Regions from separate parts of the Flavobacterium acetivorans genome, predicted to be linked through region 2. Evidence: riboswitches for the same ligand, from Rfam matches in the RefSeq annotation. Region 2 holds a riboswitch; the other holds the start of a gene.
The links. Region 2 has a riboswitch for S-adenosylmethionine ahead of LNP19_RS02555 (alpha/beta fold hydrolase). Riboswitches for the same ligand answer to the same signal wherever they lie in the genome.

Region 1: it holds a riboswitch for S-adenosylmethionine, as region 2 does, so the genes downstream of both, LNP19_RS12055 (Na+/H+ antiporter NhaC family protein) here and LNP19_RS02555 (alpha/beta fold hydrolase) in region 2, are expected to answer to the same signal.

Annotation. Positions count from the first base shown of each region.
Region 1 covers NZ_CP087132.1:2,757,640-2,765,244, reverse strand. Annotated here, with positions in the region: gene fabG (3-oxoacyl-[acyl-carrier-protein] reductase) at 1-482, opposite strand, end outside; gene LNP19_RS12055 (Na+/H+ antiporter NhaC family protein) at 720-2,042, opposite strand; SAM-I-IV-variant riboswitch at 2,100-2,197, opposite strand; gene LNP19_RS12050 (hypothetical protein) at 2,315-2,737, opposite strand; gene sucD (succinate--CoA ligase subunit alpha) at 2,954-3,826, opposite strand; gene LNP19_RS12040 (UDP-3-O-(3-hydroxymyristoyl)glucosamine N-acyltransferase) at 3,937-4,866, opposite strand; gene efp (elongation factor P) at 4,936-5,502, opposite strand; gene lpxA (acyl-ACP--UDP-N-acetylglucosamine O-acyltransferase) at 5,578-6,363, opposite strand; gene LNP19_RS12025 (bifunctional UDP-3-O-[3-hydroxymyristoyl] N-acetylglucosamine deacetylase/3-hydroxyacyl-ACP dehydratase) at 6,440-7,605, opposite strand, start outside.
Region 2 covers NZ_CP087132.1:563,896-571,500, reverse strand. Annotated here, with positions in the region: gene LNP19_RS02565 (O-acetylhomoserine aminocarboxypropyltransferase/cysteine synthase family protein) at 117-1,391, shown strand; gene LNP19_RS02560 (hypothetical protein) at 1,991-2,194, shown strand; SAM riboswitch class I at 2,374-2,480, shown strand; gene LNP19_RS02555 (alpha/beta fold hydrolase) at 2,558-3,520, shown strand; gene thrA (bifunctional aspartate kinase/homoserine dehydrogenase I) at 3,544-5,958, shown strand; gene LNP19_RS02545 (OsmC family protein) at 6,077-6,505, shown strand; gene LNP19_RS02540 (trans-sulfuration enzyme family protein) at 6,532-7,605, shown strand, end outside.

The DNA of each region.
Region 1 (7,605 bases), 1.4 Mb from region 2:
GCCTTAGAAGCAGCATAATTTGTTTGTCCGGCATTTCCTTTCACTCCCACTACACTACTCATATTGATGATAGAACCGGCACGTTGTTTCAAGAATGTTTTTTGAATTGCTTTTGTCATATTGAATACCGATTTCAAATTGACATCAATAACTTGATCAAAATCAGCTTCAGACATACGCATCAAAAGGTTGTCTTTCGTAATTCCTGCATTGTTAATCAAAATATCTACAGTTCCAAATTCAGCCAAAACAGCATCCACAAATGTTTGTGCTTCATTAAAATCTGCCGCGTTTGATTGGTATCCTTTGGCTTTAATTCCTAAAGCGTTTAATTCGTTTTCTAATGCTAAAGCCGACTCAACAGACGAACTGTAAGTAAAAGCAACATTTGCTCCATGTTTTGCAAAAACCTCTGCAATTCCTTTTCCAATTCCGCGACTTGCGCCTGTTATAATGGCCACTTTTCCTTCTAGTAATTTCATGTTCTAAAACTTAGTTTAATTTTTATTGGTAGCTATTCCTGCTATTTGCTTCAATATTTGATGTTTATAAAAAAAAACATCAAATGATTTCCACTACAAATGTTCACATTCACTGAACTCTTATGAAAATAAAAGTCAAGTGAAGTAATCAGGACTATCTTACAGCCGTCAAATATAGAATAATTCCTTTTTTAAAAAAAATTTGAAATTCAATAACATCAATATAAATAACTTCAATTAAATTTTAAAAATGCGATTTACCCATTTATCCCAAAAATTGGCATAAATAGCAACCAATGTAAAGATAAACAAGAATAAGTGATACCAGGCATTACTGATTAAATCTACGAAATTCAGTTTCCCATTAGCAAAGCTTAAAATTAGCAGCACTTGAGCTCCGTAAGGCAAAATCCCCTGAATAATACAAGAAAAAATATCAAGTATTGTTGCCGTTTTCCTTGGATTTAAATCATATTCGTCATTGATTTCTTTGGCAATATTTCCCGTAATGACGATAGAAACCGTATTGTTAGCAATTGCTAAATTCGCGAGTCCCACTAATGTTCCAATTCCAGTTTGAGCTGATTTTTTGCTTTTAATGCGTCTTTTCACCTGAGACAAAACATAATCGATACCGCCGGCTTTATCTACCATGGCTGCTAAACCACCTGTAAGCATAGAAAGTAAGAAAATTTCAGTCATACTGGTAAAGCCTTCATAGATTTTCTGGGTAAAAGCCATCAAAGTAAAATTATCCCCAAAAAAACCGATGGCACCAGCAAGCAAAGTGCCAATAATTAATGTCGAAAAAACATTAACTCCGGATACCGCCAGAACAATCACCAACACATAAGGAACTATAGTAACCCAATTAAAGCTGTTTGTAGGAATTGCAACGGTGTTAATATCAGAATTTAATCCCAAATAAAAGAGAACTAAAATAGTGATTAGCGCAGCAGGAAAAGCAATAAATAAATTGATTTTAAACTTGTCCTTCAATTTACAACCCAAAGATTGTGTTGCCGCAATCGTAGTATCCGATATCATCGAAAGATTGTCTCCCAGCATCGAACCTCCCAATAAAGCACCTGAAATTAAAGGCAAAGAAGCGCCACTTTTGTCAGCCAAACTTACCGCTATGGGTCCAATGGCGACAATCGCTCCAACCGAAGTTCCAGTTGCCGTAGATAAAAAAGCAGCGATTAAAAAAATTCCCAACGGAAAATAGGCAACATCAATATTATTAATTCCTAAACTTACTACTGCATCTACACCGCCCGTAGCTTTACTCACGACTGCAAAAGCACCAGCCAGTAAATAAATCAAACACATAGTCATTATTTTACTTTCTCCGCATCCGGCTATCAAAGTTGAAATTTTCTCCTCTGTAGATGATTTAAAAAGGAGAAATGCAGAAATAATTCCCAATAAAACCGCAACCGGAGATGGAAACGCATAGAAATCATTGAGCCAAATACCAGCTCCCAAGAAAGTAAAGATAAAAATCAATAAAGGAATTAAAGCGAATGGATTACCATCATTTTTAACATGTTTTGTCATAATCAATTTATTAAATGAAAGGGATATGACGAAAAACAAAAAAGCAAAACAGGAATAAAAAACAACATTTTTTCCAAAGGATTTGGCTTATCGTTTTAGCACCTTGCTCGTTGTTGCAGGTTGCTATCTCCTAATAGAGATTCGTGATAACGGCTGCAAAAATAATATATATTTTAATATAAAAACATTCCTTTGCTAGTTTTTATGATTTTAAAGCAAAAAAAAGCCTTACCGAAGTAAAGCTTTTTTAAAATTATATAGATTGCAATGTTTTAGAAAGCCACATTCCATCTTGGTAATTTTCCGTTTTCATCTAAGAAATTCTGCAAAACTTGTCCTTCTACAGCCGTTGGAATAGCTTTAACTGTATCATTGAAAGTGTCGTACCAAACCACTTCTAATACACTAATGTCTTCCTTTTTCATTTGTGCCGGCCAAGAATATTTTCTTCCTGTTTTTGCAAATTGGTGACCGTTTACGATTTTATCATACAAACCGCCATTTTTGATTTTCAATGTTCCGTCGTTTTGAACAGTTCCTGTAGAACCAACCATAATCAACTCTTTGTCATCTCCTACTGCGTAAACTAAAAACACACCAGATCCTTCAGAAGCATTACAAACTTCCTCTAAACTATGATCGATAGAAAATGAAAACTGATTGCTAACTTCGAACTTTTTTAATTCCTTATACATATTATTTTATTTTTATTTGGATTGGCTTTGGAAAAACTAGCTCACAAAGACATGAAAAACAATTCAAAACCATTCATTTATATTGTTTTTATTAAAAATAAACTTCTAAAAAGCTTATTTTTTAATAAGTTGCAAAGGTATTTTTTTAATTCGATTTATAATAAAAAAGCCCCACAAATTGTGAGGCTTAATCTATTTTTAGTTTTAAATAGTAAACTATCCTAAAACTTCTTTTACTTTTTTACCAATTTCAGCTGGTGAATCAACAACATGAATACCGTTGTCTCTCATGATTTGTTTTTTAGCTTCAGCAGTATCATCAGCTCCACCAACGATAGCACCTGCATGACCCATTGTACGTCCCGCTGGAGCAGTAACTCCTGCGATGAATCCTACAACTGGTTTACGGTTACCATCAGCTTTGATCCATTTAGCAGCATCAGCTTCTAGTTGACCTCCAATTTCACCAATCATAACGATACATTCCGTTTCTGGATCGTTCATCAATAATTCAACCGCTTCTTTAGTAGTAGTTCCAATGATTGGATCTCCACCAATACCGATAGCAGTAGTGATTCCTAATCCTTGTTTTACCACTTGATCAGCAGCCTCATAAGTTAAAGTTCCTGATTTTGAAACGATACCTACGGTTCCTTTTTTGAAAACAAAACCTGGCATAATACCCACTTTAGCTTCACCAGGAGTAATAATTCCAGGACAGTTAGGACCAATTAATCTTGCATTTCTTTCTTTTACATAGTTATTAGCGTGAATCATATCAGCAACAGGAATTCCTTCTGTAATTGCGATAATCACTTTTATTCCAGCATCAGCAGCTTCCATAATTGCATCAGCAGCAAAAGCAGGTGGTACAAAAATGATAGTAGTGTCAGCTCCAGCTTGTTCTACAGCATCTTTCACTGTATTAAAAACAGGTCTGTCTAAATGCGTAGTTCCTCCTTTACCCGGAGTAACACCACCCACAACGTTAGTACCGTACTCAATCATTTGAGAAGCGTGGAAAGTTCCTTCACTTCCTGTAAATCCTTGAACAATTATTTTGGAATCTTTATTAACTAAAACACTCATGATATATATTTTATGTGATTTTTTTTAAATAGTGATGCAAAAGTAAGGTTTTCGAAATTATTTTAAGCCTTTTTTCGTATCAAAATAATTTATGATAATTAAGTTTGCTGTTATTTTAATTTAATTAAAATTTCAGGAATCTTTTTGATATTAGCCAATTGTTTTAATTTTTCTCTGGACTCTTCGATAGGCGTACCAAAATAGGTCTTTCCTCCTTCAACCGATTTTGTAACCCCGGTTTGACCAAGAATCACCGCTTTTTCACCAATAGTAATTCCGCTTGTGGTTCCTACCTGCCCCCAAATGGTAACTTCATCCTCAATAATTACGCAGCCGGCAATACCCGTTTGTGAAGCAATTAAACATTTTTTCCCAATTACAGTATCATGACCTACATGTACCTGATTGTCTATTTTTGTTCCTTCTCCAATGGTCGTATCTCCAGTAACCCCTTTATCAATTGTACACAAAGCTCCAATGCCTACATTGTTCTCAATAACCACTCTTCCGCCCGAAAGCAATTGATCAAAACCTTCTTCTCGCTTCTTATAATAAAAAGCATCAGCTCCTAAAATTGTTCCGGCATGAATGATGACATTATCACCTATAATTGTATGGTCATAAATAGAAACATTAGAATGGATCAAACAATTCTTCCCTATCACCACATGATTACCTATGAAGCTATTTGGTTGAATTACAGTGTTTTGACCTATTTCAGCTGAAGCAGAAATCGAAGCGTTAGAAGCTTGAAAAGGCTTGAAATGATTCGTCAACTTGTTGAAATCTCTAAAAGGATCGTCTGACAATAATAAAGCTTTTCCTTCTGGACAATCTACTTTTTTATTGATTAAAATAATAGTTGCGGCTGAGTTTAGTGCCTTATCGTAATATTTGGGATGATCTACAAAAACAATATCACCTGCTTCAACAACATGAATTTCATTCATGCCCAAAACGGGAAAATTCGAATCACCAACATACTCGCAGTCAATTATGGCTGCAATTTCTTGTAAAGGATAAACTTTTGGGAATTTCATAAATTTAGTATTCAGTGTTCAGTGTTTAGTACTCAGTTTGACTATAAACTGAATACTAAACACTGTAAACTATTCTTTTACACGCTCCATGTATGAACCAGAGGCTGTATCAATTTTAATTTTATCTCCTTCATTGATAAACAAAGGTACATTTACCGTTGCACCAGTTTCAACAGTTGCTGATTTAGTTGCATTTGTAGCCGTGTTTCCTTTAATTCCTGGTTCTGCATAAGTTACCTCAAGTATTACAGATGCTGGCATATCTACAGAAAGAGGCAAATCTGTTTCTGTATTGATGCTTACCATTACATTCTCGCCTTCTTTTAATAATTCAGGTGAGTCTAAGATGTTTTTATTCAAAGATATTTGTTCAAAAGTTTCCGTATTCATAAAATGAAACTCGTCCCCTTCTGGATATAAAAATTGAAATTTATGATTTTCAACACGAACTTCGTCAATTTTATGTCCTGCCGAAAAGGTATTGTCTAATACTTTTCCGTTAGTCAAACTTCTTAATTTTGTTCTAACGAAAGCGGGACCTTTACCTGGTTTAACATGAAGAAACTCGATAATCTTATAAATATCATTATTGAATTTAATACACAATCCGTTTTTAATATCTGATGTAGATGCCATTTTATTTTTTTATTTGTTGATTCGTTGATTCGCTAGTTTAATCGATTAAGTAATTAAAGGATTAAACATTTTTTATTAATAGTTCCCAGAGTATCCTTTCATAACACCTCTTGATGAATTTCTGATAAAATCAATAATTTCATCTCTCTCAGGAGTTGCTTCCATCTCACCTTCAATAATGCCTAAAGCCTGAGTGGTGTTGTAATTTTTTTGATATAAAATTCGGTATATATCTTGAATCTCTCTGATTTTTTCAGTCGAAAAACCACGTCTTCTTAATCCCACCGAGTTAATCCCTACATAAGACAAAGGCTCTTTAGCTGCCTTTGTATAAGGAGGAACGTCTTTTCTTAAAAGCGAACCACCTGAAATCATGGCATGATCTCCAATGTTAATAAATTGATGCACTGCTGATAATCCACCCACAATGGCGTAATTCCCTACAGTCACATGTCCTCCTAATAATACTCCATTGACAATAATGGCATTGTTTCCTACGTGGCAATCATGCGCAATGTGTGCACTGGCCATAATCAAACAATTATCACCTATAACGGTTTGACCCGATGCAACTGTTCCTCGATTGACTGTAACACATTCTCTAATGGTACAATTATCTCCAATAATTGCCAAAGATTCTTCTCCTCCAAATTTTAAATCCTGAGGAACAGCAGAGATTACTGCGCCAGGGAAAATGTTGCAATTCTTTCCTATTCTTGCACCTTCCATGATAGTAACATTGGAGCCAATCCAAGTACCATCTCCTATAACTACATTGTTATGAATGGTTGTGAAAGGTTCTATGACAACATTTTTGGCGATTTTAGCGCCAGGATGAACATATGCTAATGGTTGATTCATCTGCTTGTTTTTATTGTTTTCTATTTAATCAAATAAAAGATTGAAATTAATTTCCAATGCGCTTATTTGTCTTTATTTATTGTTTTTTAGCAATCTGTGCCATTAATTCAGCCTCAGCCACTAACCTTCCGTTAGCATAGGCATTAGCTTGCATGTGACAGATCCCTCTTCTAATAGGAGTAATCAAATCGCATTTAAAAATTAAAGTGTCTCCAGGCAGTACTTTTTGTTTGAATTTAACATTATCAATTTTCATGAAATAAGTTAAATAATTCTCCGGATCCGGAACTGTACTTAATACTAATATTCCTCCTGTTTGCGCCATAGCTTCAACAATTAAAACACCTGGCATAACCGGAGCATCAGGAAAGTGTCCAACAAAGAAATTTTCATTCATTGTTACATTTTTCATCCCTACCACATGGCTGTCTGACATTTCAATGATTCTGTCAATCAGCAAGAAAGGAGGTCTATGAGGCAAAACTGCCATGATTTTATGAATATCCATCAATGGTTCCTGATTCAAATCATAAACAGGAACATGATTTCTTTGCTCAATTTTTATAATTTTCGCCATTTTCTTGGCAAATTGAGTGTTTACAAAATGGCCTGGTTTATTAGCAATCACTTTACCTTGGATTTTAGTACCAATTAAAGCCAAATCCCCAACAACATCTAATAATTTATGTCTTGCTGCTTCATTAGGATAATGCAAAGTAAGATTGTCTAATATGCCGTTTGGTTTAACATTAATGGTTTCTTTACCAAAAGCCAGTTTTAAATTCTCCATTGTAGTTTCGGATATATCTTTATCTACATATACAATGGCATTATTTAAGTCTCCTCCTTTGATTAAACCATTATTCAATAGTGCTTCTAATTCGTGTAAGAAACTAAAGGTTCTGGATTCGGCAATTTCAGATTTAAACTCTGAAATATTTTTCATGGTTGCATTTTGAGTTCCTAAAATTTTAGTTCCAAAATCCACCATCGTGGTCACGCAATATTGATCACTCGGCATGATTAATATTTCGCTTCCGCTAGCTTCATCAGTAAAAGAAATAACCTCTTTTACTACATATACGTTTCGTTTTGAATTTTGCTCTTCAATTCCGGCTTTTTCAAGCGCTTCAACAAAATATTTAGATGAGCCATCCATAATAGGTAGCTCAGAAGCATTTAATTCTATAATAACATTGTCTAAATCACAACCTACTAAAGCTGCCAAAACATGTTCTGGAG
Region 2 (7,605 bases):
CTAAAATAATTAAGATTCAGCAAAGCCTCCCGATTTATTGGGAGGTTTTTTTTTAGTCCAAATTCAAAATTCACATTTTACAGAATGAACTATTAACTAAATAACACTATAAAACAATGAGCACACAAAATTTTGCAACCAAAGCTTTACATGCAGGGCATGATGTTACACAACACGCAGGAACTAGGGCAGTACCTATATATCAGACATCTTCTTATGTATTTAATAATTCAGAGCACGCAGCTAATTTATTTGGCCTAGCTGAGGCAGGTTATATTTATACCAGATTAAATAATCCAACCAATGATATTCTGGAGCAGCGACTGGCAGCTTTAGAAGGAGGAATTGGAGCCGTGGTTACTGCATCAGGAACAGCGGCTATCACAACGGCTTTGCTTGTTTTGCTTAAGACGGGAGACCATATTGTAGCCTCTAATAGCTTGTATGGTGGAACGTACAATTTGCTAAGCGTTACTTTACCTCGACTTGGGATCACAACCACTTTTGTAGATCCTTCAGACCCTGCAAATTTTACTAAGGCAGCCCAAGAAAACACAAAGGTGTTTTTTGCGGAATCTTTAGGAAATCCTAAGTTAGATGTTTTGGATTTGAAAGCGATTTCTAAAGAGGCGAAAGCATCGAAAGTACCTTTTATTGTAGATAACACTGTTGCATCGCCTTATTTATTAAATCCGATTGAACATGGTGCTAATATTGTGATTCACTCTTTGACAAAATATATCGCCGGAAACGGAACTTCATTAGGAGGAGCTATTATAGATGCAGGAACTTTTGATTGGAGCAGTGGTCGTTTTCCTGAATTTACCGAGCCTAATGCGGGTTATCATGGTTTGGTTTATCATGAAGCTTTAGGAGCTGCAGCCTTTATCGCCAGAGTGAGAATCGAAGGTTTACGCGATTATGGAGCGGCTTTGAGTCCTTTTAATGCATTTCAAATTATCCAAGGTTTAGAGACTTTGCCGCTTCGTGTTCATAAACACAGCGAAAACGGCTTGGCTTTGGCACAATGGTTAGAAAATCAAGAAGCGGTGGCTTGGGTAAATTATCCGGGATTAAAGTCAAGTAAATATCATGATTTGGCAAAAGCGTATTTACCAAAAGGACAAAATGGCTTATTAACATTTGGTTTAAAAGGCGGTTTTGAAGCTGCTAAGAAAGTGGCCGATGAAACCAAGTTGTTTTCTCTGTTAGCTAATATTGGAGATACAAAGTCTTTAATCATCCACCCTGCCAGTACAACCCACCAACAATTATCAGCAGAGCAGCAAGTTGCTTCTGGCGTTAGTCATGATTTGATTCGCCTTTCAGTAGGTTTGGAAGATATCGAGGATTTAAAAGCAGATTTGAAAGCTGTTTTTGAGAGTTTGTAGTAAAAGCCGAATCGATTCTGTATAATTGAAGAAAGGATCTATTTCTTGAGAAATAAGACTTGAAGTTAAACGGTCAATTTGGTATTTATTGGTCTAGATGTTAAGCATTTGTTATGGGTCTGTTAATTAGATGAGTAAAAAGTATTTTTTCTAATAAAAGAACGTTAAAATGCCTTAAATCATTTGGAAAATAAAGAAAAAATAACCATATTTGTTACATCAAGAAAAACAAAAAATGAATTTTAAGATTTGCAAAAAGGTTAAAAATATTTCGGAGGAATCTGCCGGGTTGTAACTACATTTAATTTACACACCATATAGCAAAAGCCTCCCAATAGTAAATAAATTGGGAGGCTTTTTAATTTGAATAAATTTTGATAAAATACAAGATGAATAATTACGTCATTAAAAATAGTAAATCGCTGTCTGCAAAGTTTTTTGCAAAAGGATGCTGATTTCCAAAAGTTAGGAGTAGATATTACTTTAACCCTTTTGGTATTTTGTCCAAAAGGGTTTTTTTATAATCGTTAACTAGTCATCAGGAATAAAGAAAAACAACAAACACTAAAATAAAATAAGAATCTAAAATAACAAACAAAATGAGCACAACAAACACATTTAGAAAAAGATTTAATTTCTTCAGGAATTTATGGCCAAATAGAAATAAAATTAATTTATCAAATAACGACTTAGTTAATTCAAGAGTTGGAATGGACCCAACGGATGAAAATGGCTTTAAAAAACAGTCTAATTTATTACAAGTCTTAATGTATTCAAAAGAGAATGATACCCTTTTCATATAACGGGCTTTCCCTTTTTTTGATAGGAACTTAACCGCAAGTAATTTCTGGATAGCAATGTTCAGTATTGTCTTGCGTTTTTGTGTTTGTACTATTTTAAGAATAAAATCTAAAGCATTAATGTTTGCATATTAACAAAAAATGTAGTTAATTTGCGCCAATAAGTTCACAAACGTACTGAAATGTTATAAAGAAAGGCAGAGGGATTAGACCCAATGAAGCCTTAGCAACCCTTCGAGAAATCGAAGAAGGTGCTGCATTCTACCACACTCAAGTGGAAAGATAACAACAAGAATTCTTCTAGTTTATTTCTAGCTTTTTCTTTCTAATATTTCCAGACAAATCAAAATTTTAAAAGATTTGAAATTGGAAAATAAACTCAATCCTGTTACCATAAAAAATTTCACCACCGAAAGTGGCGTTCTTTATCCTGCCATAAACTTAACTTTTGAGGTTTTTGGACCAACGTTAAATACTGCCCCAATCGTTTTGGTCAACCACGCCTTAACCGGAAATTCCAGCGTTGTAGGAATAGATGGCTGGTGGAATGATTTAATTGGGGACAATAAAACCATAGACACCAATAAATACACCATAATTGCTTTTAACATACCGGGCAATGGTTATGATGAAACTATTATAGATAATTATTTGGATTTTAAGGCCAGAGACATCGCTAGATTGTTTATTCAAGGGCTTCAGTTTTTAAAAATTGATCAATTGTATGCTTTAATTGGCGGTTCAGTTGGTGGCGGAATTGCTTGGGAAATGGTCGCTTTGGAACCAAAAATCACCAAGCATTTGATTCCTATTGCGACCGATTGGAAATCGACTGACTGGTTGATTGCCAATTGTTTTTTACAAGAACAAATATTAAATAATTCCAGTAAACCTATCGAGGACGCCAGAACACACGCCATGTTGTGTTACCGCACGCCTGAATCTTTCAAAGAAAAATTTCAAAGAACCAAAAACGAAGAATTAGCCATTTTTAATGTCGAAAGCTGGCTGCTTCATCATGGAGAAAAACTACAAAAAAGATTTCAGCTGTCATCTTATAAAATGATGAACCAATTGCTTAAAACAATTGATGTTAGCAGAGGAACAGCTTCATTTGAGATTTTGGCTTCCAGAATCGAAGCTTCCGTTCACATTATAGGGATTGATTCAGATTTGTTTTTTACAGCAAAAGAAAATAAAGAAACCTATCAGCAATTAAAGAAACTTAATCTAGAAGTTTCTTATCAGGAAATTAAATCAGTACACGGGCACGACGCCTTTTTGATTGAATACGAACAATTAAATAATTTACTTGCCGATATTTTTTAATGGCAATAATAAAATAGAATAAAATGAAAATATTAAAATTTGGAGGAAAATCACTATCGAACGGTGAAGGAATAAGTAAAGTTGTTTCAATTATTGTTGACAAAGTAAATCAAGGAGAACAAATTGCTGTGGTTGTATCAGCTCGCGGAAATGCAACTGACGAATTAGAAGAGATTCTAAAATTGGCTTCTAAAAATGGAGATTATAAAGCATTATTTGAAGATTTTAAAAAATACCAAAACGGAGATTATCCAGAAGTTGATTTGTCAGAAGAATTTCAAGTATTGGAAAAACTTTTTGAGGGAATTAGCCTGATTGGAGATTATAGCACTAAAATAAAAGATCAGGTTCTTTCTAAGGGCGAATTGATTTCGGCAAAATTATTGACCGCAATCTTAGTTTCACAGGGTGTAAAGGCTCATTTTACAGATTCTAGAGTTTTACTGAAAACAGATTCTAAATTTGGTGATGCGCAACCTTTAGAACAACTTTCGAAGAAAAATGTGATCCAACACTTTAAGGAAAACAATGGGACAACAGTAAATATTGTTACCGGTTTTATTGGTTCAAATAACAACAATGATACGACGACTTTAGGGAGAAATGGCAGTAATTACACCGCTTCGTTGCTGGCTAATTATTTGGATGCCGAAGAACTTCAGAATTATACCCATGTGGATGGAATTTACACTGCTAATCCGGATTTGGTTTTGGATGCCAAGAAAATTGATCATCTGACTTTTAACGAAGCCAATGAGTTGGCTAATTTTGGTGCGACAATATTACATGCCAAAACGATTATTCCTTTATTGGAAAAGAACATTCCACTTCGTATTTTGAACACTTTCAATCACGAAAATAAAGGAACGCTAATCACCTCTAATTCTAATAAAGAAGGAATCAAAACACTTTCGGTACTAGAGAATGTGGCTTTGGTAAATCTAGAAGGACGCGGATTGTTAGGGAAAACAGGAGTCGATGCCCGAATTTTCAGAGTCATGGGAGATAATGATATTAGCGTAAGTATCATATCACAAGGATCATCTGAAAGAGGAATTGGGTTAGTGGTTGCCGCTGATAAAGCAACAAAGGCGATGATTGAGCTCGAAAAAGAATTTGAAAATGATTTTTATTCGAAGGATGTCAATAAAATTACGGTAACTGATAATGTTTCGGTAATTTCAATTATTGGACAAGATTTGAGTACGTTTCACAAGCCTTACACCGCCTTGATAAAAAATAAAATTGTTCCAATACTTTTCAATAATACGGTAACGGGCAAGAATGTGAGTTTGGTGGTTTACAAACACCAATTGAACAAAGCGTTGAACGTTATTCACGGGGAAATTTTTGGGGTTTCAAAGAAAATCAATATTGCTGTTTTTGGTCATGGTTTAGTGGGAGGAACCCTAATTAATCAAATATTAGAGTCTGCCGAAACGATTGAGAAAAGAAAAGGAATTAAATTGAATGTTTTTGCAATTGCCAATTCTAAGAATATCCTTTTGAATAAAAATGGAGTGTCTCCAAATTGGAAAAATGAAATACAAACTAACGGCTTTTCGTATTCAATTGATGATGTGATCGCTTATGCAAATGAGCACCATTTAGAGAATTTAATTGCAATAGATAATACGGCCAGTGCCGCATTTGTCGAAAATTATATTCCATTGGTAGAAAGTAGTTTTGACTTGATTTCTTCGAATAAAGTGGCCAATACCTTGAGTTACGGTTTTTATAAAGAACTAAGAAAAGCCTTGGCTGACAATCAGAAAAATTATTTGTATGAAACCAATGTGGGCGCCGGATTACCATTAATTGATACGATAAAATTATTGCATCTTTCGGGCGAAAACATCACTAAAATCAAAGGCGTGTTTTCAGGAACTTTGAGTTATTTATTCAATAATTTTTCTGCCAAGGATGTTCCATTCAGCGAAATATTGAAAGAGGCAATTGATAACGGATACACCGAACCAGATCCAAGAGAAGATTTATGTGGGAATGATGTGGGTAGAAAATTATTGATTTTGGCAAGAGAATTGGATTTGCAAAATGAATTTGAAGAAATTGAAATTCAGAATTTGATTCCAGAACATTTACGCGAAGGAAATGTTTCTGATTTTTTAAATAAATTGAAAGAATTTGATCCTATTTATGATAAAATAAAGAGCGAGCAAGAACCCAACCATGTTTTGAGATACATTGGCGAGTTGTCAGGAGATTTACAACATGATAAGGGAATACTCGAAGTAAAATTAGTTTCCGTACCTTCGGATACCGCTTTGGGAGGATTGAAAGGATCGGATTCTTTCTTCGAAATTTATACGGAATCATACGGTGATCGACCAATTGTGATTCAAGGTGCCGGAGCCGGATCAGCAGTAACGGCCAGAGGAGTTTTTGGAGATATTTTGAGATTGTCAGATAAGGGATAAATCCCCCTTGCCCCCGAAGGGGGAATAATATAGGACTTTTATTAAAATTAATTAAAAAAGGGACTTACCTCCAGTCTTGGCTCCCTTCCCTTCGGGGAGGGGGGGGGAGGGGATAAATATGAAAATAACATTAAACAGAGTAAATGACAACTTCCATTTCGAATTAAAAAACGAACGTGGACATTTAGTAAATGTTGATAGCCGACCGGAATTTGGAGGCAATGATCAAGGACCAAGCCCAATGGAATTGGTATTGATGGGAGTTGCGGGATGCAGCGCGATTGATATGATTTCGATTCTAAAAAAACAACGTCAGGAAATTACTTCTTTTAAAGCTGAGGTCGAAGGCGAAAGAGTGCAAGTAGGAGAGGCTAAGCCATTCAAAGATATTAACGTGGTTTTCTTCTTAGAAGGTGAAATTAATCCTGAAAAAGCGGCGCGCGCGGCCCAACTTTCTTTTGAGAAATACTGTTCCGTTTCTAAAACATTAGAACCAACAGCCACAATACATTATAAAGTAGTTTTGAATAATATAGCACTTGGTTAATAGCCATCTGTAAAAGAAAAGAAAAAATGAACGAACAAGAATTTGGGTTTGAAACCCACGCTATACGCAGCCAATTAGAAAGAACCCAATATTTAGAGCATTCCGTGCCTTTGTTTTTGTCTTCAAGCTTTGTGTTTGAAGATGCCGAAGACATGCGTGCCTCTTTTGCGGAAGAGAAAGATAGAAATATTTATAGCCGATACAGCAATCCAAATAACAACGAATTTGTAGATAAAGTTTGTAAAATGGAAGGTGCTGAGGCTGGTTTTGCATTTGCATCTGGAATGGCAGCGGTGTATTCTACTTTTGCTGCCTTGCTGAAATCTGGTGATCATATTGTTTCTGCCAGTAGTGTTTTTGGAGCAACTCATTCCTTGTTTGTAAACTATTTTCCGAAGTGGAATATCGAAACATCGTATTTTGATCTTACTAAACCAGAAACCATCGAGAGTTTTATCAAGCCAAATACGAAGATTCTTTTTGCCGAATCGCCTACGAACCCAGCGGTTGATATTATAGATTTAGAACTGTTAGGAGCTATTGCGAAAAAGCATAATTTGATTTTGATTATCGACAATTGTTTTGCAACACCATATATTCAACAGCCGATAAAATGGGGAGCGCATTTGGTGGTACATTCCGCGACTAAATTAATGGATGGGCAAGGAAGAGTTTTAGGAGGGGTAACTGTTGGAAAAGCGGATTTGATAAAAGATATTTATCTTTTTTCTCGACTTACAGGTCCTTCTTTGTCGCCTTTTAATGCTTGGGTATTGTCTAAAAGTTTAGAGACTTTAGCTATTCGAGTAGACAGACATTGTGAAAATGCGATGAAAGTAGCTGAATTTTTGGAAAGTCATCCTAATGTAAATACCGTTAAGTATCCTTTCTTGAAATCACATCCCCAATATGAAATTGCAAAAAAGCAAATGAAATTGGGTGGTAACATCGTTGCATTTGAAATCAAAGGAGGAATTGAAGCAGGGAGAGCCTTTCTGGATAAAATAAAATTATGTTCATTGTCACCAAATTTAGGAGATACCCGTACAATAGTTACACATCCGGCATCAACAACACACAGTAAATTATCTGTCGAAGAG